Regions from separate parts of the Cytobacillus dafuensis genome, predicted to be linked through region 2. Evidence: predicted binding sites of a transcription regulator. Region 2 holds the regulator's gene; each other region holds the start of a gene.

Region 1 (7,589 bases), 1.0 Mb from region 2:
TGATTTGCATTCTTTCTTACCCCTTGCTACCATTTTCCTTTATTGTAGCATACTCTACTTTAAGCAAAGCGATTAGCCGGTAAAGTCACCGTCATTCTCCTTCAACTATCTTTATAAAATCATCAAGAGTCGTTGAATATTTTATATAAATTCGCGGTAATAGATATAGTTCATCTTTACTCCCCTTTTCAGAAAATGGTTCAGGAGTAGTCGTAAGTCCAAACAAATAGTACTTCTTCGTTTCTTCTACAACCTTCTCGTTGAAATTTCCGTATGGATACGCTAAAGCAATCACTGGTTTTCCCGTTATTTTTTGAATTCCATCCTTTGACTGCATCAGTTCATATTCATAATTTGTTATTGTCGTCAAATCAGGATGTGTAGCTGTATGAGACTGGATTGAAAAGAAACCCGAATCAGCCATCATTTTTATATCCGATTTCGATAATCGGTTTGAACGACCAATAAAGTCAGAAATAACAAATATGGTTCCAGTAGGTTTAAATCGGTCATTTTTCAGTTTTTGAAAGATAGCAAATGCATTAAGATTGTTTTTATATCCATCATCAAAGGTAATGAAAATCGGTTTATTTACTTTATGCATATCCTGCCATCGCTCAAACGTTAATAAAGTATAGCCATGATCCCGTAAATACATCATTTGCTCCTCAAAATTCTTAGGGGTTACATATAACTCTTTAGAACCATGTCCCTTAAACTCATCGATTGAATGATAAATTAAAATTGGTACATTTCTCACCGCTAGGACTTGTGATGGAAATAGTGAGATAAGAATACATAGGAAAAACATAGATGTCTTTTTCATAAAAATCCTCGCTTTATTCTTTTTATTACTAATTTATTTTCCCTCAAAAGCTTGGCTTTATTATTTCTATCTTTTCTCCTTCTATGGCAGAGCCTGAAAGTTTTCACAAGAGAGTAAAACCCTGATTGCTCTACTTTAAGCAATACGTTTGCTTTTTTTCAATTTTCCTTTTAATATGGGAGATAAAATGTGACATTTTTGTGAAGGGATGGTTATGTATGTCAAAGGTTACAATTAAGGTGAATGATAATGGCTCTTACCGTATTACGGGGGATGTTGAATTAATCGATGCTGAAGGCAATAAATTCGAAACAAAGCCAGCTTTCTCTCTATGCCGTTGTGGGTTGTCCTCCAAAGCTCCATTTTGTGATGGAACACATAAAGGTCAATTTGAATCAGTTGTTCGCGCGCCAAAGCTAGAAGAAGAGTAAGAAATTATAACTTCGCACTTCCAATTTGTACAAAAGCTATTCATTAGTAAAACCAAGGCATTCGCCATATCCTTCCGGTGAATGCCTTGGTTTTTCTTATACGCCCTTTTAAGCAAAGGCTTTATCGAAGCCAAAAAACGGAGGAATCACCTCCGTTTTTTCTTTTCCTTCCCAGCCTTTGCAGGAGCTACTAGCTCCTCCTCAGTAATCCCCTGCAGAATTTCCCGATCCATGTGACTGCTATCATCTCCTGCACCAGGGGCAAGATTGGACATTGGAAGCTGCTTGAGTTCCTTTCCTCTTGGCATATAGAAACACCTCCTTAATGTTAAGGTGCTACATCAATGGAAAACTACCCATACAACTTTCAAATATCCTCACAGTATAAAAAATTTATTCAATACTAATTAACCGAATACTATGTTTGCTATAATTCATTACAGAATATTCGTTAGTAGTAGATTCAAATATAATTTCCGAGTTAGTTATTTTGAAAGGGTGAAGTGAGTGATCGTAGCAGATAAAATTTATGGGAAATTTATAATAGATGGAATTCTCGAAGAACTAATTTACAGTAGTCCTGTACAAAGATTAAAAGGTGTTTACCAAGGTGGATCAAGTTATTTAGTTAATCAGGAATGGGATGTTACAAGGTATGAACATTCTATCGGTGTAATGCTCTTAATCAAGAAATTCGGTGGCTCCCTAGAAGAACAAATGGCAGGATTGCTTCACGATGTATCACATACAGCATTTTCTCACGTTATTGATTTCGTATTTGACAATATTGAGGAGAATTACCACGAAAAAATTTATCATCAAATCGTTACTGAGTCTGAAATTCCTCATATCCTTAAGAAATACGGCTATGACTATAAAGAAATATTATTAGACGACTCCAAGTGGACATTACTTGAACAACCAGCACCTGAGTTATGTGCCGATCGAGTAGACTACACTCTCCGAGATATGTATCATTATGGAAACATCACATTGGAAGAGATTCATCATTTTTTCGAGAATTTAATAATAATAGATGGGAAAATGTATCTGAAGAATATCGAAACGGCTGAATGGTTTGTAAAAACTTATTATAAAGAAGTTATTGATTACTTCATGGATCCTTTGAATATATATGGCTATGATTTTTTAGCAAAAACTTTAAAATTAGCATTAGATAAAAATATTATTAACCTTAATACCTTGCTTGGAACAGATAAAGAAGTAATGCTCTTATTACGTTCATCTGATGACAAGGATATACAAAGTCTTATAAAACGAATTCATCGTAGAGTACAAGTAAAAGAAGATAAAAACGAATATGATTTACACCGTAAAAATAAAATGCGACTCATTGACCCTTCTGTCCTTTATGAAAATAAATTAATTAGAGCTTCAAAATTATCAGCATATGTTAAGAGTATCGGTGAAGAAGCTAAGAAAAAATCCAAAAACGGTATGTATGTAAAAATAATCTCTAACTAAATAATCATTTTTCTTTGTGAACTTTTGACAGAAAAGAAAAGTAATTACCAACGAAACTTCTAATTTGAAGTCTCAATTTAATAAATATAGCTATTCGAATTAAAAACTGAACAAAAGAACAGTATAGCCTTTCTATTGCTCAGTTTTTATAACGATTATAAGGTTACTGCATGGAAAACCGTACATCCGCTATAGCAGAAATGTGAATCCGGTGTATCTCCTCAAATCGATCTACAATATGCAGCTTTTGATTAATATCATCCCAAAAATGAATATTTCCAATAATAATCTCGTAATTTTGATGCCTATAGTGAGTAATTGTAACGCTTTTTCCAAATTCCATTGCCTCGGAAATAATGTCATTCATCCTCTCAAGCTTTTGTTCATCGATTTCCCGCCTTTGGTCGTACGTATCTTCCTTCGCCCAATCTCTTAATAGCTTTACATGTTCTGGGAGCATCATGGATGTCCATTTTATTCTGCCCCTGTCTCGAATCATGATCCAACCCCCTTATTTAACTTTAACAAAGTGACAGCCTACATTTTATGACCGCCGACAAGCGTTGCTCTATGTCTGGCCGTTCCCGCAGCTGTATAGGAGACTGCTCTTAGAAGTGCTTCCGCTCCAAACTTCGATCGGATATGGTCAACAGTATAGCCAAGCTCTCTCTTCTTCCAACCATTTTGATCAAAAAGATTGAGCTGCATTTCATTGTCATCAACAAGATTGCCAATGGAAAGAGAAATTTGCCGCACTGTTTTTCCTTCATAAAATTTATGAAAAAGCTGTACACACACACGATAAATATCCATTGTAATGTTTGTTGGCTCATCAAGCGTTTTCGAACGATAAAAGCCGCCGCCTAATTCATCTTGGCTGTAACCCACACCGAAACTGATCGTCCTTCCAGCTTTCCGATGTTTACGCGTCCTTCTTGCCACTTCCTCACACATCTCTAGGATGACATACTTAATTTCATGCTCTTCCTTATAATCCCTGAGCAAGATCTGACTTTTCCCAAAACTGATTTGCCCTTCCATTATCGGTGCACCGATTTCAGAAAGATCAATCCCCCATGCATGATGGTAAAGCTGATTTCCCATGATGCCGAATTTCTTCTCAAGCTGCTTCAAATCATAATGAGCAAGTTGTCCAACAGTAAAGATCCCCATTCCATTCAGCGTTTTTTCCACACGGCGCCCAATTCCCCACATTTCCCTTAAAGGAGAAACAGGCCATAATTTTGTTTGGACATCGTCGTATGTCCATTCGGCAATCCCCGATCTTTTCGCATCCAAATCAAGACAAAGCTTCGAAAGCAGCATATTAGGCCCGATTCCAATGGCGCATGGCAGCTGAAATTCCCGATCTAAATCATCCCTGATCTTACAGGCAATTGTGAAAGCATCCCCCCAAAGATGCAGAGCCCCATCCACCTTAATAAAACTCTCGTCTACACTGTACGTATGAATCGCTTCCTTTGGAACATAACGATTAAAAACACGGGTAATTTCCGTCGAAACCCTTAAATAGGTTGCCATTTTCGGCTCAGCTACAATAATCCGCGGGTCGTCTGGAATTTCATACAAACGGTTTCCTGTCTTTATACCGAATTCTTTTTTCATCCTTGGTGACGCTGCCAGAACAACACTTCCCTTCCGCTCTTGATTTCCAGCAACAACGAGATAGCATTCAAGAGGATCGAGCCCGCGCATAATAGCGGAACAGCTTGCATAGAAGCTCTTAATATCCACACACAAAATCTGTTTCTTTGGCATCGTGCTGTAATCAATCATGGCTCTTCCTCCTTGAAAAGCAGACAATCTTGTTGGGCGAAACTCCTCAAAAATAAGAACATTTGTTCTAATTTTAGTATACACATTATAATAAACGAATATACGTTCTCTTTCAATGGGAATTTCACGACTTATTTCTTATAAAAGGGAATTTTTCCAGTATGTCTATCGACCTAAAAACCGTATAATCGACATGAGGAGGAATTTTTAAATGGATAGGAAGTTCATATTTAAAATGATCCAAAGCTGCCTAAAACAATACAATGAGTCTGTATCGTTTGGCAGCGTGGAATTTGAGGAAATGTATCAAAAAATTAATTTAATGAAAGAAAGCGAAAAGGAAAGTGACTTACATGACATTGTCAATGATGTCGTATATGGCTATATAACAGATTCACCGTATTTTTAGAAATTAATGCTTATTTTTGATTAAAAGCCCTTCTGCCAAGACGCTCAAACAAGCGCGGAAAAAGAGCATACACAATACTGCCTGCATTCATCCAGCGCGGCAAATTAATTTCGCGAGTAGGCGTCAGCATTGCATCCACCACTTTTTTGGCCACATATTCTGGCTTTAACATAAATTTCTTTACATTTTTAACGTATGTTCCTTTTTCATCGGCAATCGTAAAAAAATTCGTTTCAATCGGACCTGGATTAATGGCAGTCACAAAAATATGATGCTTGGAAAGCTCCATCCGAAGACTGTTCGTGTAACCGAGGACAGCATGCTTCGTTGCGGAATAAACACTTGATTTCGGTGTAGCAATCTTACCAGCCTGAGAGGCAATATTAATGATGTGGCCGCTTCCCTGCTGTTGCATTTTAGGCAAAACCATACTCGTACAAGCCATTAAGCCAACAACATTAACAGCAAACATTCCTTTAATATCGTCAATTTTTGCCTCATACGCTTCACGAAAAATACCGTACCCCGCATTGTTAACAAGAACATCAACTGAACTTAGCTGCTCCAAAACTTTTGAAAAGACAGCCTCCACCTCGTCCGTGTTTGAAACATCAAGTTTATGTACATCTACATTCACTTGAAAACGCCTTTCTAAATCAGCTTTCAGTGTACCTAGCTTCTCATCGTTTCGGGCGAGCAAAACAAGATTTGCTCCTCTCTCCGCACAAAGGGCCGCCATGGACGCACCGATTCCACCTGAAGCTCCTGTAATAATAATATTTTTATTTTTCAAACGCTCTGACATTGTGTCACCTCATTAACTACAATTGGGAAGCACTCCTCTCTTTCCAAAAAGCTAAGCAGAAAAAAGATAAGCTTTCCCCTCTTTATTTATACTAATTGCTCCCAATGCATGCAAATAATCAAGCTGTGCGATTGTTTCAGAAATTGTTAAGGAAAATTCTTTTTTATATACTGTTGGAAAAAGACGCTGACAAATTTCAAAAACAGTAAGGGACTCTTCTTCCAGCCATTTTTTCACATGCAAGGCGCGCTCATGCTGGCGGACAAGTCTTTTTTCGATAAGTTCATGAACATGATAAATATTATCGCCATGTCCAGAATAACAGAGCTGTATTGGTAGCTGCAGCAGTTTTTTCAAAGACTCATTATATTGCACTTGCGGTTTTGGACGCTTTGTTTTGCCGGGCAAAGGAGGTTCCATTAAAGGATTCGGAGAGATATGAGCAAGTAAATGATCTCCCCCAATAAAAACGCCGTCCTTTTCCCGGAATAAACCGATATGACTCTGAGCATGCCCAGGTGTTTCAATGACCGTCCAGCTGTCAAGACCTGGCGGGATGTCCCCTTCCTTCAATTCACCTGAAAGAGAACGGCTGCAGGAAAAAGACAGCGGCTTTTTCATCAAGTCAATAAACGATAAATATTGCTCCGGAATCCCACACCTAGGAAAAAGATCATAGTAAAATTCATCATGTGCTTTTAAAAACGCATCCGTACGATGTAACCATCTTTGATTATTTCGATGTCCATATACATCCAAAGTCTGCGGAAAAAAATCTAAAAGACCAGCATGATCAGGATGGTGGTGAGTAAGGACAACCTGCTCAATATCCTCAGGCGATAAATGTAAATCTTTCAATTGTGCATTCAAAGCCTCCCAAGCCTCTTCCGTTTTTGGCCCAACATCGACAAGCGTCAGCCTTTCCCCTTTCACAACATAGACATTTACATCACCGACAGAAAAAGGTGTCGGAATGACTAATTTAGCAAGGCCATCTTTCCATTCTGCCATTTTTTCAACCCCTCAAAATTACTATATTTAGATAGAATCAAATTTACATACTTCAAAGCATTTCAGTTTCTCAGATGCCATTTCCAACATAATTCTTCACAATAATTTTTATACTTTTTGACCTTTTAAACATAAGTTTAACCTTATTTTTACTTGTTGTCATTATTTTCACATAATTCAATATACACTAAGTGGAGAGAAAAAATTTCGTTCTGCGTTTGGAAAGATGATAAATAAAAATCTCTTTCAGGTAAATGTGTTTTTATATTTTTCAACTAACACTCGAGGAGGCTATGTAATTTATTCCTTTATTACTGAATAGAAATGACTAATAGCTCTTTTTTTAAAAATAGCCCCATTGACACACAGTCAAATGGGCGGAGTCTGGTACAAGATGACTATTTATAACAGGATTTCGGCAATCGGTAGGCAGCCGAATTTTTGTTAAATTGGTGGGGGAAAAGAATGAGATCTGTAAAGAATAAAACATGGCTTCACGCAACAGGAATAATTATTCTATTTATTTTAATAGGTACGAGTATTTATGGATATTCATTTTATAAATCTTTGACAAAATCGATTGAAACAATGCATCAGCCTATTGATCGGGAGAAATCAGTTAAAAGGCAAGAAGAAATAACACTGACCAAAAAAGATCCATTCTCTGTATTAGTGCTTGGTGTTGATGAACGCGAGGGAGATCGTGGACGTTCAGATACAATTATTGTATTGACAGTTAACCCTAATCTAAACTCTGTCAAGATTCTTAGCATCCCTCGAGATACAAGAACAGAGATAATAGGTCATAGTACAGTGGACAAAATC
Region 2 (7,589 bases):
GAGTAAATACATAAGTTACTGGAAGCTTCATCAATGCAGCAAGACGGATAGCAGGGCGTAAATAGTCAGAAAATACAAAGAAAGTTCCTCCGAATACTTTCAAACCTCCATGGAGGGCCATACCATTTAGAGCAGCACCCATTGCAAATTCACGAACACCGAACCAAATATTCCTTCCATCAAAAGTTTCAGGTGTGAAGTCCGATGTACCTTTTATCATAGTCTTATTCGAGCCAGCAAGGTCTGCAGATCCACCTACAAATGAAGGTAAGTTTTTAGCGATTGCATTCAATGCTTCTCCAGAAGATGCACGGCTAGCAAGGCTTTTCCCTTCCGCATAAACAGGCACTTCATGATCCCATCCCTCTTTAAGCTCACCATTCATGACTTGTTGGAGCTGTTCAGCAAGTTCTGGATACTTATTTTTATATTGAGAGAAGGAATCAGCCCATTCTTGCTCTTTCTTTTCACCTTGCTCAGCTACATGCTTATTAAAATGATCATAAACTTCTGTTGGAACATGGAAATCTTCTTCAAATGTCCATTCATATGCAGCCTTTGTTAATTTTAATTCGCCTGCACCAAGCGGAGCACCATGAACATCTGATTTTCCTGACTTATTTGGTGACCCATATCCAATCACTGTTTTTACTTCAATAAGTGTTGGATGAGTCTCATCTTGTTTCGCCTCTTCAATTGCTTTGGAAATTTCATCTAAATTATTCCCATCTTCTACTCTTAAATATTGCCAGCCATAGGATTTAAATCTCTGTTCTACACTTTCTGAGAAGGACTTATTTAAATCACCGTCAAGAGAAATATCATTGGAATCATAAAGTACTATTAATCTTCCAAGCTTTAGATGGCCTGCAAGTGAAGCAGCTTCAGCTGAGACACCTTCCATTAAATCCCCATCACCGCAAATGCTGTATGTATAATGATCAATCATTTTAAATTGGTCTCTGTTATAAACAGCTGCTAAATGACGCTCTGCCATTGCCATACCAACTGACATTGCAATTCCCTGTCCAAGAGGACCTGTTGTTGCATCGACGCCTGGTGTATGACCAAACTCAGGATGTCCAGGGGTTTTACTTCCCCATTGTCTAAAATTTTTAATATCATCCATAGTTACGTCGTAACTAGACAGATGAAGGAGGCTATATAATAGCATAGAACCGTGTCCTGCAGATAGGACAAAACGATCACGATTAAACCAATTTGGATTTTTGGGATTGTGGTTCATAAAACGAGTCCAAAGGGTATAAGCCATTGGAGCAGCACCCATCGGCATACCGGGGTGTCCTGAATTAGCCTTTTCTATAGCATCAATAGATAATGTACGAATGGAGTTTATCGATAAAGCATCAATTTTATCAAACATATTTTTCATCCTCTCTGCATGTTTTATTACTCTTCTAATATTAATGTCAGGAACATTTTAATACAACATATTGGGTCAAATAATTAATAATCAGCTTGTCTTTATTTTGTCACAATATTAAAGGGATATGTAAAGAAGGAATACAATTTCCATGTATTCCTTCTTTTAATGCAATTGATCTTTATTTTGAATCTTTTTTAATTTATCTGGTGTTACATCATTCCCTTGTGGGTCGACGATTGTTACCCCTTTAAGAGTAGTTAACATAGATGAACGAAAGGTTTCTAGGTATTCTCTTCTAAGTAAGGATTGTTCCTTCGCTTCATCTTTTGTCAAACCAGTTTCTTTGGCCTTCTTTGCGAGTGCATTAATACGATTAAGTTTATCTTTTGGTAGCATATTTAAGCTCCTTTAAAATTTCATCGAATCCAATTGCCATGTTACTAAAAAAGAGCGCATTTGACAAGAAATGCCCTCTTACATCCTAAAAAATTTATTCAATGGCTGTTGAAATGGAATCAATATATTCTTGATATCGTCTATGCACGGTTGCCTTTGAAATTTTGTATCCAAAACCTCTTAATGTTGCTGTGATTTCTGAAAATGTTAATTCGTTTTTCCGTAATCGTACGATTTCTTCAATTGGAACTTCAATTCGTTCCCTTCCCGAATGGACACCCATATTTGATAAGTTATTTTCAGGTCTATATCCATTTTCAATAGCACGTTTCATACCACGTTTAATTTTAATATTATGCAGCTTTCGTTGGTATTCCTCTACAATACCAACTATATTTAATACCATAGAGTCAGATTCAGATAGCTGAAGCTCTCCATTGTGAGAAATACAATAAAGTAAAACCTCTTCTTTAAGAATACAATGAAGAATAGCGATTTTTGCATTACCTCTGCCTATCCTAGTTTCATCCTGTATTAAAACTACTTGAACTTCCTTTTGTTTAATAAGAGAAAGCAATTCTAGTATTCCATCTCTTTCTAGTTCATAACCACTTGCCTGTTCACGAATCACGTTAATAATTTCAAAATTATTTACCTTTGCAAGCTCGGTTAACTCTTCCTCCTGTCTAGAAAGTGATGTCTCCTGTGATTCTTTTGTTGTACTTACCCTGCAGTAGATAATTGCTTTCATAAATAATTCCTCACTATAAAAATTTATTAATTTTGAGAACTAGCTAATTCTGTTTGTTTTCTCACGCTATTATCCTGAACAACAGGAATAACAAGCTCATCACCTGGAAATATCCTTCCACTTGAAATCCCGTTATTCTGTTCGACCCAAACGACAAACTCTTTTACTGTAAGCGTGTGTTCATCAGAAAAATCCTCAGCAATTTGCCAAAGTGAGTCACCTTCATTGACGGTTATTTTAATATATTCACTTTTTCCTGGTCCACCAAGTTGAACAATCAAGATAAGAGCAGTAATAAAACTTAAAACGAATAGAATAATAGCATATGAATATAAGTTCCACAATTTTTTCATTGAAATTCACCTCTACGAGAATACATGTTCGATTTTTTCAATCATAAAACAGAACATATGTTTTTGTCAACAGAAATTCGAACTTATGTTTGTACTGTGTTGTTAGAGATGCTATAATTAGGTAAAGAAAATCATAAGAGGTGTAATTATGATGGCGAAATTATCAAAAAGACAACAGGATATATTATGTTTTATTAAAGATGAAGTTAGACAAAAAGGATATCCACCTTCTGTCCGTGAGATCGGAGAGGCAGTAGGACTTGCTTCAAGCTCGACAGTGCACGGTCATCTTGCAAGGCTCGAAAGCAAGGGATTAATTCGAAGAGATCCTACTAAACCACGTGCAATTGAAATTTTAGATTTAGATGTAACTTCACAAACACCAGATTATAAGATTGTAAATGTTCCAATCGTAGGGAAAGTAACTGCCGGTCAACCAATAACAGCCATTGAAAATGTCGAAGAATACTTCCCGCTTCCAGAAAGATTCGCTCCCGCAGATGAACAGGTTTTTATGTTAGAAATCATGGGGGAAAGTATGATCGAAGCAGGAATACTAGATGGTGATTATGTCATTGTCAAGCAACAAAGCACAGCAAACAATGGTGATATTATCGTTGCGATGACAGAAGATGATGAGGCAACTGTAAAAAGATTCTTTAAAGAGAAGGATTATATTAGACTACAACCTGAAAATTCTAGTATGGAACCTATCATTTTGCGTAATGTATCCATATTAGGTAAAGTAATTGGCGTTTATCGCAATATCCACTAAATGAATTAAACCGGGCAAAACTGCCCGGTCCTTTTTTGTTTAGCGAATAACCGATAATATAAACTCTATACTTTCTTATAATAAGACAGTTGGGAGGGCCGTTTCCCATGATAGGACTATCACCTAATTTTTATTAGTGAACCCTTTCTAATTACTCCGTTCATCCAATACTGCAGCTTGCTATTATCAAGCCAATACCCCAAATCAACTTTTTGCTTACATAAGTATTTCTATCTCTCCATAACTTTGATAAATAATATTTTCAAATTCACATAAACTATTGAGGATTATTTCTTGAATGAGAGGTGACTTTACTTGAAAAAAAATACTTTATTTGTCTTTGCCCTTTTCATTTTTTATTTTTCATTTTGTTTAACTACAGTAGCCCATACTCGTAGTCGTGAAGAATACGAAAAATTAGGACATGTTGTATGGGAAGTAGATACAAAAGAAAAGATCGTGGCTATAACGTTCGATGATGGACCTCATCCTGTCTTCACTCCTCAAATTCTTGACATATTAGCTAAATACAATGCAAAAGCTACATTTTTTGTAGCAGGTAATAAAGTAAAAAGATTTCCATCTGTTTTAGAAAGGATTGCAAAAGAAGGACACGAAATTGCTAATCACACTTATAATCATATTTTTAACAGAAATATTACATCTTCTACATTAAGTTCTGAATTAGAGCAAACTGATGAAATTATTCAGAGTATCATTGGTTATAAACCAACTCTTTATCGACCAGTAGGAGGTATGCACAATGATCTAATTATTAACACAGCTGTAAAAAACGGCAAACTTGTTATACTTTGGTCGTGGCATCTAGATGCAGAGGACTGGAAAAACCCTGCAGCTAGCCAAATATCCAGACATATCACTAAAGGAATCAGGCCTGGTAATATCGTTCTACTTCATGATTGGATTGGGACAGAATATTCTCGAACATCTCAAACTGTAAAAGGATTAGAAACTACTTTGAGATTTTTATACCAAAATGGATACGAATGTGTGACGGTGTCTGAATTGTTATTTCGTTCTGAAATAATAGATCAAGATTATTTTAATACCTTTCCTATAGAATAAAATAAAACTGAGGTTCGACTATTTCTCTCATTTTAAATGTACATGAACCTTCACTTGATTTTCTCCACGTTCTAAACACCTGACACATCTCATAAACTATAAAAAAATTATGAGGTGGCATTTGATAATGAACTTTCAAAACCTTTGTCAACAGTGCGCTCAGATACTTAACGGAAAAGCAAGTGTGAAGAATGGCATATGTTCAATTGAAATCACTCGTAATCTTCAAGTTACTATTCAAGGTCGCCCTAGTCGAGGTGAACTTCATGCTGGTATAACCTTTGAATCAATGGATTATGAAGGCAATGCACTTAATCTTGGAGAAGTTGTCCTTCTTGAAGAAGAGCTAACCCCTTTTGTTAATGTTCTTGTTAGAAATCGTTTAATCGTAAGTGCAATTCATAACCACTGGGTATTTACTAAACCAAATATTTTATATGTTCATTTTCAGTCTGTTGAGCCTCCATTAGCCTTTGCTCAAAAAGTTTCACAAGCTTTTATGGGTTTAAACAATTAAATAATATTTTTGCAAAAACCGGCAATTATGTCGGCTTTTTTTATTGCCTTTCTTTCCGATTATTCCTCAAAACAATATCCATTTTTTACGAACAAAAATCCTTAAAGATAAGTAAATTTCATCATTTGGCAGATACTATAATATTCCTAAAACCGTTAAACAACAAAAAACCCTCAATACCAATGGTATCAAGGGTTTAACTTATTAATACATCGTCATATACTGCTCGCGCTCCCAAGGATGCACTTGTGTGCGGAACATATCCCATTCAATTTCTTTTGCCTCAATAAAATGCTCGAAAATATGTCCGCCTAATGCTGAAACAATGACTTCATTTGATTTTAATTTATCTAGGGCTTCTGCTAGTGTTGAAGGAAGATCATCGATTCCTTCTGCAATACGCTCTTCTTTAGACATTACATAAATATTACGATCAACAGATGCAGGCGGAACAAGTTTGTTCTTTATTCCATCGAGGCCTGCTTTTAATAACACTGCCATCGCAAGGTAAGGATTTGCTGCCGGATCGACACTGCGAACCTCTACACGAGTGCTAATTCCTCTAGAAGAAGGAATTCGGATTAGTGGAGAACGGTTCTGAGCAGACCATGCAACATAACATGGTGCTTCATACCCTGGAACTAATCGTTTGTATGAGTTGACTGTCGGATTTGTAACTGCAGTGAATCCTGTTGAATGCTTCAGGATACCAGCAATAAATTGACGAGCATATTCACTTAATTGCAATTCGCCTTTTTCATCAAAAAATGAATTTTTTCCTTCTTTAAAAAGGGATACATTGCAGTGCATTCCTGAACCCGCTACTCCAAATAAAGGCTTCGGCATAAATGTAGCATGCAGGCCATGCTTGCGCGCAATTGTCTTTACAACTAATTTAAATGTTTGAATTTGATCACATGCTGTTAAAACATTTGCATATTTAAAATCAATTTCATGCTGACCAGGTGCGACTTCATGGTGAGAAGCTTCAATTTCAAATCCCATCTCTTCTAATTCAAGGACGATATCACGTCGGCAATTTTCGCCAAGGTCTGTTGGCGCTAAGTCGAAGTAGCCCCCATTATCATTAAGTTCAAGTGAAGGCTCACCATTTTGATCAAGCTTAAACAAGAAGAACTCTGGCTCAGGACCAAGGTTAAAATCTGTAAATCCTAACTCTTCCATTTCCTTTAAAACCCTTTTTAAATTATTTCGAGGATCTCCTTGGAATGGTGTACCGTCCGCATTATGGATATCACAAATTAAACGAGCAACCTTACCCTTCTCAGCTGTCCATGGAAAAACAACCCAAGTATCTAGATCAGGATATAAATACATATCCGATTCTTCAATTCGTACAAAACCTTCAATAGAGGAACCGTCAAACATCATCTTATTATCTAAGGCCTTCTCTAGTTGACTAATAGGAATTTCAACATTTTTAATTGTTCCTAAAATATCTGTGAATTGTAGACGAATGAATTTTACATTTTCTTCTTGAGAGATTCGTTTAATATCTTCTTTGGTGAATTTTGCCATAGATTAGTTCCTCCTTAGTTGTTAAAGAATACCATTAGTGAAAAAAGCGGTTCATATTCCCTGGATTGGATGTTGGTAGATTAAATCTTCCAGCCTGCACGATTTCCTTGCGTAATAGTCTTCTAACATCATCATTTGAAAGCTCTCGTTCTGTTTTCTCTGCTTTTAATATTGGATTTGTTTCTTGATTTTTCAAAGCAAAGAGATGTTTGATTCCAGCCATATTCACGCCTTGGTCAATTAAATCTTTCACTTCAAGAAGCGTATCAATATCATTCAGAGAAAACATCCTTCTATTTCCATCTGTTCTTGCTGGAGAAATCAATTGGTGCTCTTCATAGTACCGAATTTGGCGTGCAGTCAATTCGGTTAACTGCATGACAGGTCCAATTGGAAAAAGCGGCATGGAACGGCGTATATTGCTTCCAGTCACTCATTTCTCCTCCTTTTCTCATTTTCAAGAATAAATATAACTCAATGTAAGGTTAATTGTCAAGATGATGTTAGATTTCCTCACATGGAATTTTTCATAAAGAAAAGGACAGCAAAATAGCTGCCCTTAGTATTTTATTAATTAATATGAATTAATCCCTTTTCAATCAATCCATTCAATGCAATGCAAACAGCAATTTTCACATGTGAATACGTTAGTCCACCTTGAACATACGCTACATATGGTGGCCTTATTGGACCATCAGCTGATAGCTCAATACTCGCACCTTGGATAAAAGCACCAGCTGCCATAATGACATCATCTTCATAACCTGGCATTGGACTTGGATAAG
Region 3 (7,589 bases), 1.4 Mb from region 2:
AACAGAGGGAGGGATTCTAGTGCTGGAACAGCGTTATCGTTGGAAAAATAAGCACTTGCGTGATCATGTTTCCATATTGGATGGCAAACTATCACCGACATTATTACTTAAAAACGCTCGATATCTAAATCACGCATTTCGCAAGTGGAAACATGCGAATATTTGGATATACAATGATCGCATTGTCTATGTAGGTGAGATGTTACCTGAGAACATAGATCAATGCGAAATCATGGATTGTGATGGCTTAGTGCTTGTTCCAGGATATATTGAGCCCCATGCCCATCCGTTTCAATTATATAATCCCCATACGTTAGCCAGCTATGCATCTCAATTTGGTACTACAACTTTGATTAATGATAATTTAATGCTTGCTTTACAGCTGGATAAAAAGAAAGCGTTTTCTTTCCTGAGGGAAATGCGGAATATTCCTTCAACTATGTATTGGTGGTGCCGATTTGATGCACAAACAGAAATACATAATGAAGAATTGATCTTCTCTCATGGCAATGTAAAATCATGGCTAGAGCATGATGCTGTTTTGCAGGGCGGAGAATTAACAGGCTGGCCGAAGCTGCTAGATGGCGATGATTTAATGCTGCACTGGATTCAGGAAGCTAAGCGAATGCGAAAGAAAATTGAGGGACACTTCCCAGGTGCATCTGAAAAAACATTAGCGAAATTAATGCTGCTAGGTGCCGATTGTGATCATGAAGCCATGACAGGAAAGGATGTCTATAATCGTTTAATGCAAGGATATACGGTTTCTCTTAGATATTCATCCATCCGTCCTGATTTGCCGATTTTATTAGAAGAAATGCATCAGATGGGCATTAATCATTATGATCAAATGATCTTTACAACCGATGGGTCCTCTCCTTCCTTTTACGAACAGGGAATGATCGATCAAATGATTCGAATCGCCATTGATAAGGGCGTTCCTATTATGGATGCGTATAATATGGGAACGATTAATATAGCTCGTCATTATAATATTGAATATTTACATGGGAACATCGCGACAGGAAGAATTGCTAATATCAATTTTCTTACTGACGAAACAAATCCGACCCCAATTTCGGTATTGGCGAAAGGAAAATGGGTTAAGAGGGATGGAAAGCCAATAGAAGAGGACATTAAGCCCTTGTCTTGGAAGGATGAAGGCTTCGAACCTTTACAAATTAACTGGGAACTTGATCAAGATGACTTACAATACTCCATGCCGTTTGGAATCAAAATGGAGAATACAGTAATTATGAAGCCTTATTCGATTTCGATTGATGTATCCGTTGATCAATTATCCACTTCTCATGATGAATGTTTTTTTATGCTTGTAGATCGACATGGGAAATGGAGAATTAATACTTTGCTAAAAGGCTTCGCAACTGATTTAGATGGATTTGCTAGTTCTTTTTCAAATACTGGTGATTTCATTTTAATCGGAAAAAACAAGGGTGATATGATTAATGCTTTTCATCGTATGAAAGAAATAGGCGGGGGAATAACAGTTTCTGAAAATGGCAGCATCGTTCAGGAAATTCCGCTAAATATTCTAGGTGTCATGTCAGATGAAAAGGTAGAAAGTATCATTAAAAAGGAAAATGAACTTCGTCATTATTTAAGAGAAAAAGGCTATAAGCATGCAGATCCTATTTATTCACTTCTGTTCTTCTCGTCTACCCATTTGCCGTATATTCGGGTTACACAGCAAGGAATATATGATGTGATGAATAAAACAGTACTCTTTCCAACGATAATGCGTTAAAATATAAAAGGAAAACCAATAAAGTACATCCATGAACTAGCGAAAGATTTATGATAATCCTAAACTTAATTATACTGGGGTGTCTTTATGTCTAAAAAATGGATGGCTGCTCTCATAGTAACAATGCTATTAGCAGCAGGATGCAGTAAAAATGATCAATCGAACGTCGATAAAGAAGATACTCAAGATCAGACTGCGGAAGAGGGCATGAAAGAGGTTTCAGAAGAGAAGGAGTTACCTTTTCATTTTCCACTAACAGGACTTGGAACAGAGGAACAAGCGAGTGGCCGTTCAGTTGCTGTCATGATTAATAACCATCCAAAAGCCCGTCCACAATCGGGACTGAATCAAGCTGACATTGTCTATGAATTACTAGCAGAAGGTGATGTTACTCGTTTTCTTGCTATTTTTCAAAGTGAAGAGCCAAAGAAAATTGGGCCAGTAAGAAGTGCAAGGGATTATTATATGGAGCTGGCGAAAGGTTTTGATAGTCTTTATATTGCCCATGGGTATAGTCCTGATGCGAAGGCGCTGATCGATAAAGGCTATATTGATAACTTAAATGGTATGAACTATGATGGAACTCTATTTAAACGGGCCAGCGACCGTAAAGCTCCACATAATTCTTATATTTCTTTTGAAAATGTGCTCAAGGGAGCGGAGCAAAGAAAATATGAGATGGACAAGCCTCCTTCGTCCCTTACTTTTTTGAATAAGAAAGAAGTAGAGGAAATAAATGGTGAAGAAGCAAAATCAGTGATGGTCACCTATTTTAACAATAGTATATTTAATTCTATTTATGAATACGATGAAGCTTTAGAAAAGTATAAGAGGTATTCGAATGGTGAATTAACAGCAGATCATGAATCTGGTGAACCATTGCTGCTGGATAATATTTTCATTGTTGAAGCGGAGCATAGAGTGATTGATAACGTAGGCCGCAGATCCATTAACCTAACCTCTGGAGGCAAGGGTTATCTGATACAGAAGGGGAAATGGAATGAAGTAGAGTGGGAGAATATAGACGGAAAAATTCTGCCAGTATTAAAGGGGAATAAGGTTGGACTTGTACCGGGGAGAACTTGGATAAATATTATTCCATCCACCCCAGGATTAGAGCAAAGCATTTCATTCGATGTAAAAGAATAGAATATACAATTAAAGGAGCATGAATATATGCAAATTGATAAATTAAGAGGTAAAGAACTCGATCAGTTGTTTAAATCTGTTTTGTCTTTAAAAGATTTAGAAGAGTGCTATCGTTTTTTTGATGATCTTTGTACAGTTAATGAAATTCAATCACTTGCACAGAGGCTTGAGGTTGCTCGTATGCTTCGAGAAGGTAAAACCTATCATAAAATTGAAACAGAAACAGGTGCAAGTACTGCTACAATTTCTCGTGTAAAGCGCTGCCTTAATTATGGAAACGATGCTTATGAAATGGCATTAGAACGAATTAAAGAAGACGAAGCAAAATAAAAGATCAACCTAATTGAAATTATCAAGCTGCAGGTAAAGATTGCCTGCGGCTTTTTTCGCTAATAAGAAAATTTCAGTTAATTAACGTTCTAAAGTAAAGTGCATGTTCAATTAAATATCTGCTTAAAAGATCGCATAAGAAAAACTAAGGCGTTCGCCAAAAAGGACATGGCGAACGCCAAGTTTTTCTAATATGCAAATGGTGAACTCAGACAATAAAATAGAATAGTGGACAATAACTTATTTTTATAAAAAAAAGTGAGAGAAGGTACGGATTTTTTTTCTAATTAAGAGACTCTTCGCATTACTTTTTGATTCATTTCACAAGTGTTATAATGATGAAATGGAATGATAGAATGGGGGAAGTATGGATGTACGATGTTCACGAGTGGCGCCATGTGTTTAAGCTCGATCCAGATAAATATATTTCGGATGATGATTTAGAAAAAGTTTGTGAGTCGGGAACGGACGCGATTATCGTCGGTGGAACAGATGGGGTTACATTGGATAAAGTGCTTGATTTAATGATGCGTATCCGCCGATATACAGTTCCATGTGTCTTAGAGGTGTCATCTATTGAATCGATCACACCTGGCTTTGATCTATATTTTATTCCGACGGTTTTAAATAGCAGTGAGACAAAATGGCTGACAGGACTTCATCATGAGGCAGTGAAAGAATACGGAGAAATTATGAACTGGGAAGAAATTCTTGTTCAAGGCTATTGTATTCTTAATGAAGACTGTAAAGCAGCTAAGCTAACGAATGCAAATGCAAATTTAACTTATGACGATGTAAAGGCATACGCTATGATGGCAGAAAAAATGTTTCATCTCCCTATTTTTTATTTAGAATATAGCGGGAATTATGGAGATCCCCAAATGGTATCAGAAGTAAGTAAAACGTTAGAGGATACAACATTATTCTATGGCGGGGGAATTGAAACAGCTGAACAGGCGAAAGAAATGGCAGCCTATGCGGACGTAATTGTTGTTGGAAATATTATTTATGATAATCTAGAAGCTGCTCTCGAGACGATTTTATAACGGTGTCAGGCACCGTTCGTGGACAAATCACCATTTTGTACGTGTGGAATGTACATGTTGATTTGGCTAGTTTCACAATCAATGAAAATATAATATAATTAAAATAGAACGTATGTTTGTATGGTGGTGAAGGATAGAAATGAATTTTTTAACAGATAAGCTATTAAACGGATTAAATCCAGAACAGCAAAAAGCCGTAAAGGCAACAGACGGCCCACTTTTACTTATGGCCGGGGCTGGAAGTGGAAAAACAAGAGTATTAACCCATCGTATTGCTTATTTGATGGTGGAAAAGAGAGTCAATCCTTATAATATTTTGGCTATTACCTTTACGAATAAAGCTGCACGGGAGATGCGTGAAAGAATCCAAAAGATGATGGGCGGCGTTGCAGAGGAGATTTGGATATCAACCTTTCACTCGATGTGTGTACGGATTTTAAGAAGAGATATCGACAGGATCGGCTTTAACCGCAATTTTACGATTCTAGATACAACGGATCAGCAATCCGTAATTAAAGGGATCTTGAAGGATAAAAATCTAGACCCGAAAAAATACGATCCTCGTGCATTGCTTGGATCAATTAGCTCTGCCAAAAATGAACTAACAACACCCGAGGAATATGCAAAGACATCAGGTGACTATTATCAGCAGGTTGTAAGTGATGTCTATACAGAATATCAAAAAAGGCTAAGAAGAAACCAAGCTTTGGATTTCGATGACCTCATTATGATAACCATTCAGCTATTCCAGCGTGTTCCGGAAGTGCTTGAGTACTACCAGAGAAAATTTCAGTATATCCATGTTGATGAATATCAAGATACGAACAGAGCGCAGTATATGCTAGTAAAGCTTTTAGCAGCTCGATTCAGAAACCTTTGTGTCGTCGGGGACTCGGATCAGTCCATTTATCGTTGGCGCGGAGCGGATATTGCGAATATCCTTTCATTTGAAAAAGATTATCCAAATGCTGAAGTCATTTTGCTCGAACAGAATTACCGTTCCACGAAAAGAATCCTTCTTGCTGCCAATGAGGTTATTTCAAGAAATATGAACAGAAAGCCGAAAAATCTTTGGACTGAAAATGATGAAGGGAATAAGATTTTTTACTACCGTGCGGACAGCGAGCAAGGTGAAGCTCAATTTGTTGTAGGAAAAATTAAAGAACTCACAAAAGATGGAAAGCGCAATTTATCTGACATTGCCATTTTATATCGGACGAACGCTCAGTCCCGTGTGATGGAGGAAGTGCTTCTGAAATCGAATATTGAGTACTCGATTGTCGGCGGCATTAAGTTCTATGACCGTAAAGAAATTAAAGATATTCTAGCCTATCTTCGCCTGATTGCGAATCCAGATGACGATATAAGTCTGCAAAGAATTATTAATGTACCGAAGCGTGGAATCGGTTCAGGGTCGATTGATAAAATGGCTAACTTCGCAATGCTTCATGATATGACTATGTTCCAAGCCTTGGATTCAATTGAATTGATTGGCTTGAGTCCTAAAATTACAAAGGCAGCAGCTGACTTTAGGGATTTAATCAAAAATTATACGCAAATGCAGGAATACCTTTCTGTTACTGAATTAGTAGAGGAATTGCTAGACAAATCTGGTTATCGTGAAATGCTTATTGCAGAGAAATCGCTTGAAGCGCAAAGTCGTCTCGAGAACTTAGAAGAATTCCTTTCTGTTACGAAAAACTTTGAAGAAGCAAGCGAGGATAAAAGCCTTGTTGCTTTTCTAACGGATTTAGCCCTTGTAGCAGATATTGATAAGCTCGATGAAGACGGAGAAAAGGCGGATGCCATTGTCTTAATGACACTCCATTCAGCAAAAGGACTAGAATTTCCTACCGTTTTCTTAATCGGATTAGAGGAAGGGGTGTTCCCTCACAGCCGATCCTTAATGGAAGAAGCGGAAATGGAAGAGGAACGCAGGCTTGCTTATGTGGGGATTACGAGAGCGGAGGAAGAACTCTTTATTTCCAATGCACAAATGCGGACATTATTCGGCCGCACGTCTATGAATGCGCCATCGCGTTTTATTAAAGAAATTCCGGAAGATCTATTAGATGGCCTAAAGCCGGTACAAAAATCTGGCTCTCCTTTTGGAAATTCAGCATTCGGCGCTTCATCTTCAAGGCCGCTGCAAAGAAAACCAGTAATTCGACCAGCTATGAACACTACGGGTGGAGATGAACTTGGTTGGAAGGTTGGAGACAAGGCGGTACATGGCAAATGGGGAACGGGTACGGTTGTGAGTGTAAAAGGAGAAGGGGAAGGAATCGAACTGGATATTGCTTTTCCAAAGCCGGTTGGCATTAAACGATTGCTTGCTAAGTTTGCTCCAATAACAAAAGGATAATAATGGGGGGTTGAATAAATGGACTTTCAAATGGCAGAAAAGAAAGTAAAGGAATTGCAAAATCTCCTAAACCAATATAATTATGAATACCATGTTCTTGATCAGCCGTCAGTATCGGATGCAGAATATGACCAGCTAATGAGAGAACTATCGGAATTAGAAAAGCGATATCCTGAGCTGAAAACTTTTGAATCACCAACACAGCGTGTAGGTGGAGAAGTTCTGGATATGTTCGAAAAAGTCCAGCACCAGTCTCAAATGCTTAGTTTGAGCAATGCCTTTAACGAACAGGACTTAATGGATTTTGACCGCCGTATTAGGCAACTTGTTGGGGATGACTTTTCCTATGTTTGTGAACTGAAAATAGATGGTTTGGCTATTTCGCTTCGCTATGAGCAAGGTCTATTTGTTCTAGGCGCAACAAGAGGTGATGGTTCGACAGGAGAGAATATTACAGCTAATTTAAGAACTATTCGTTCAATCCCTCTTCGATTGAAGCAGGAAGTGACACTTGAAGTTCGTGGAGAAGCCTTTATGCCAAGACGATCATTTGAGGCAATGAATAAGCAGAGAATGGAGAAGGGTGAAGAAGTTTTTGCCAATCCAAGAAATGCAGCTGCTGGATCCTTAAGGCAGTTAGATCCTCGCATTGCTGCCTCTCGGAATCTTGATATTTTCTTATATAACATAACAAATACAGGCGAAACGGAAATAGAATCGCATAGTGAAGCACTAGACTTTTTGGACACACTTGGATTTAAGACAAATAAGGAACGAAGAAAGTGTGAAAACATTCAAGAAGTCATCGAATATGTTCAAAAGTGGACCAATGAGCGTCCCAATTTACCCTATGATATTGATGGGATTGTAATAAAGGTTGACTCACTTGATCAGCAGCAAGAGCTTGGAGCAACAGCGAAAAGTCCTCGTTGGG

The links. Region 2 encodes LexA, which represses DNA repair genes until DNA is damaged. Its sites were predicted from a motif close to CGAACATATGTTCG; they were not measured.
Region 1: FSZ17_RS15460 (Y-family DNA polymerase) is a predicted target of LexA. The motif match lies at 4,635-4,648, and genes of this name have one in related genera.
Region 3: pcrA (DNA helicase PcrA) is a predicted target of LexA. The motif match lies at 4,396-4,409, and genes of this name have one in related genera.

The regions. Positions count from the first base shown of each region.
Region 1 is NZ_CP042593.1:3,232,122-3,239,710, forward strand. Features, by position in the region: gene FSZ17_RS15435 (iron-sulfur cluster biosynthesis family protein) at 1-10, opposite strand, end outside; gene FSZ17_RS15440 (polysaccharide deacetylase family protein) at 92-826, opposite strand; gene FSZ17_RS15445 (CDGSH iron-sulfur domain-containing protein) at 1,045-1,257, shown strand; gene FSZ17_RS23490 (hypothetical protein) at 1,404-1,565, opposite strand; gene FSZ17_RS15450 (HD domain-containing protein) at 1,765-2,742, shown strand; gene FSZ17_RS15455 (YolD-like family protein) at 2,906-3,241, opposite strand; gene FSZ17_RS15460 (Y-family DNA polymerase) at 3,280-4,539, opposite strand; gene FSZ17_RS15465 (YqzH family protein) at 4,751-4,948, shown strand; gene FSZ17_RS15470 (SDR family NAD(P)-dependent oxidoreductase) at 4,959-5,753, opposite strand; gene FSZ17_RS15475 (MBL fold metallo-hydrolase) at 5,805-6,764, opposite strand; gene tagU (polyisoprenyl-teichoic acid--peptidoglycan teichoic acid transferase TagU) at 7,230-7,589, shown strand, end outside.
Region 2 is NZ_CP042593.1:2,197,451-2,205,039, reverse strand. Features, by position in the region: gene tkt (transketolase) at 1-1,384, opposite strand, end outside; gene FSZ17_RS10420 (DUF896 domain-containing protein) at 1,550-1,783, opposite strand; gene FSZ17_RS10415 (YneB family resolvase-like protein) at 1,878-2,534, opposite strand; gene yneA (cell division suppressor protein YneA) at 2,561-2,887, opposite strand; gene lexA (transcriptional repressor LexA) at 3,039-3,662, shown strand; gene FSZ17_RS10400 (polysaccharide deacetylase family protein) at 4,014-4,748, shown strand; gene FSZ17_RS10395 (DUF1259 domain-containing protein) at 4,876-5,265, shown strand; gene glnA (type I glutamate--ammonia ligase) at 5,470-6,804, opposite strand; gene FSZ17_RS10385 (MerR family transcriptional regulator) at 6,839-7,237, opposite strand; gene FSZ17_RS10380 (methionine gamma-lyase family protein) at 7,375-7,589, opposite strand, start outside.
Region 3 is NZ_CP042593.1:749,536-757,124, forward strand. Features, by position in the region: gene FSZ17_RS03785 (adenine deaminase C-terminal domain-containing protein) at 20-1,765, shown strand; gene FSZ17_RS03790 (DUF3048 domain-containing protein) at 1,853-2,914, shown strand; gene FSZ17_RS03795 (YerC/YecD family TrpR-related protein) at 2,942-3,244, shown strand; gene pcrB (heptaprenylglyceryl phosphate synthase) at 3,616-4,290, shown strand; gene pcrA (DNA helicase PcrA) at 4,430-6,655, shown strand; gene ligA (NAD-dependent DNA ligase LigA) at 6,674-7,589, shown strand, end outside.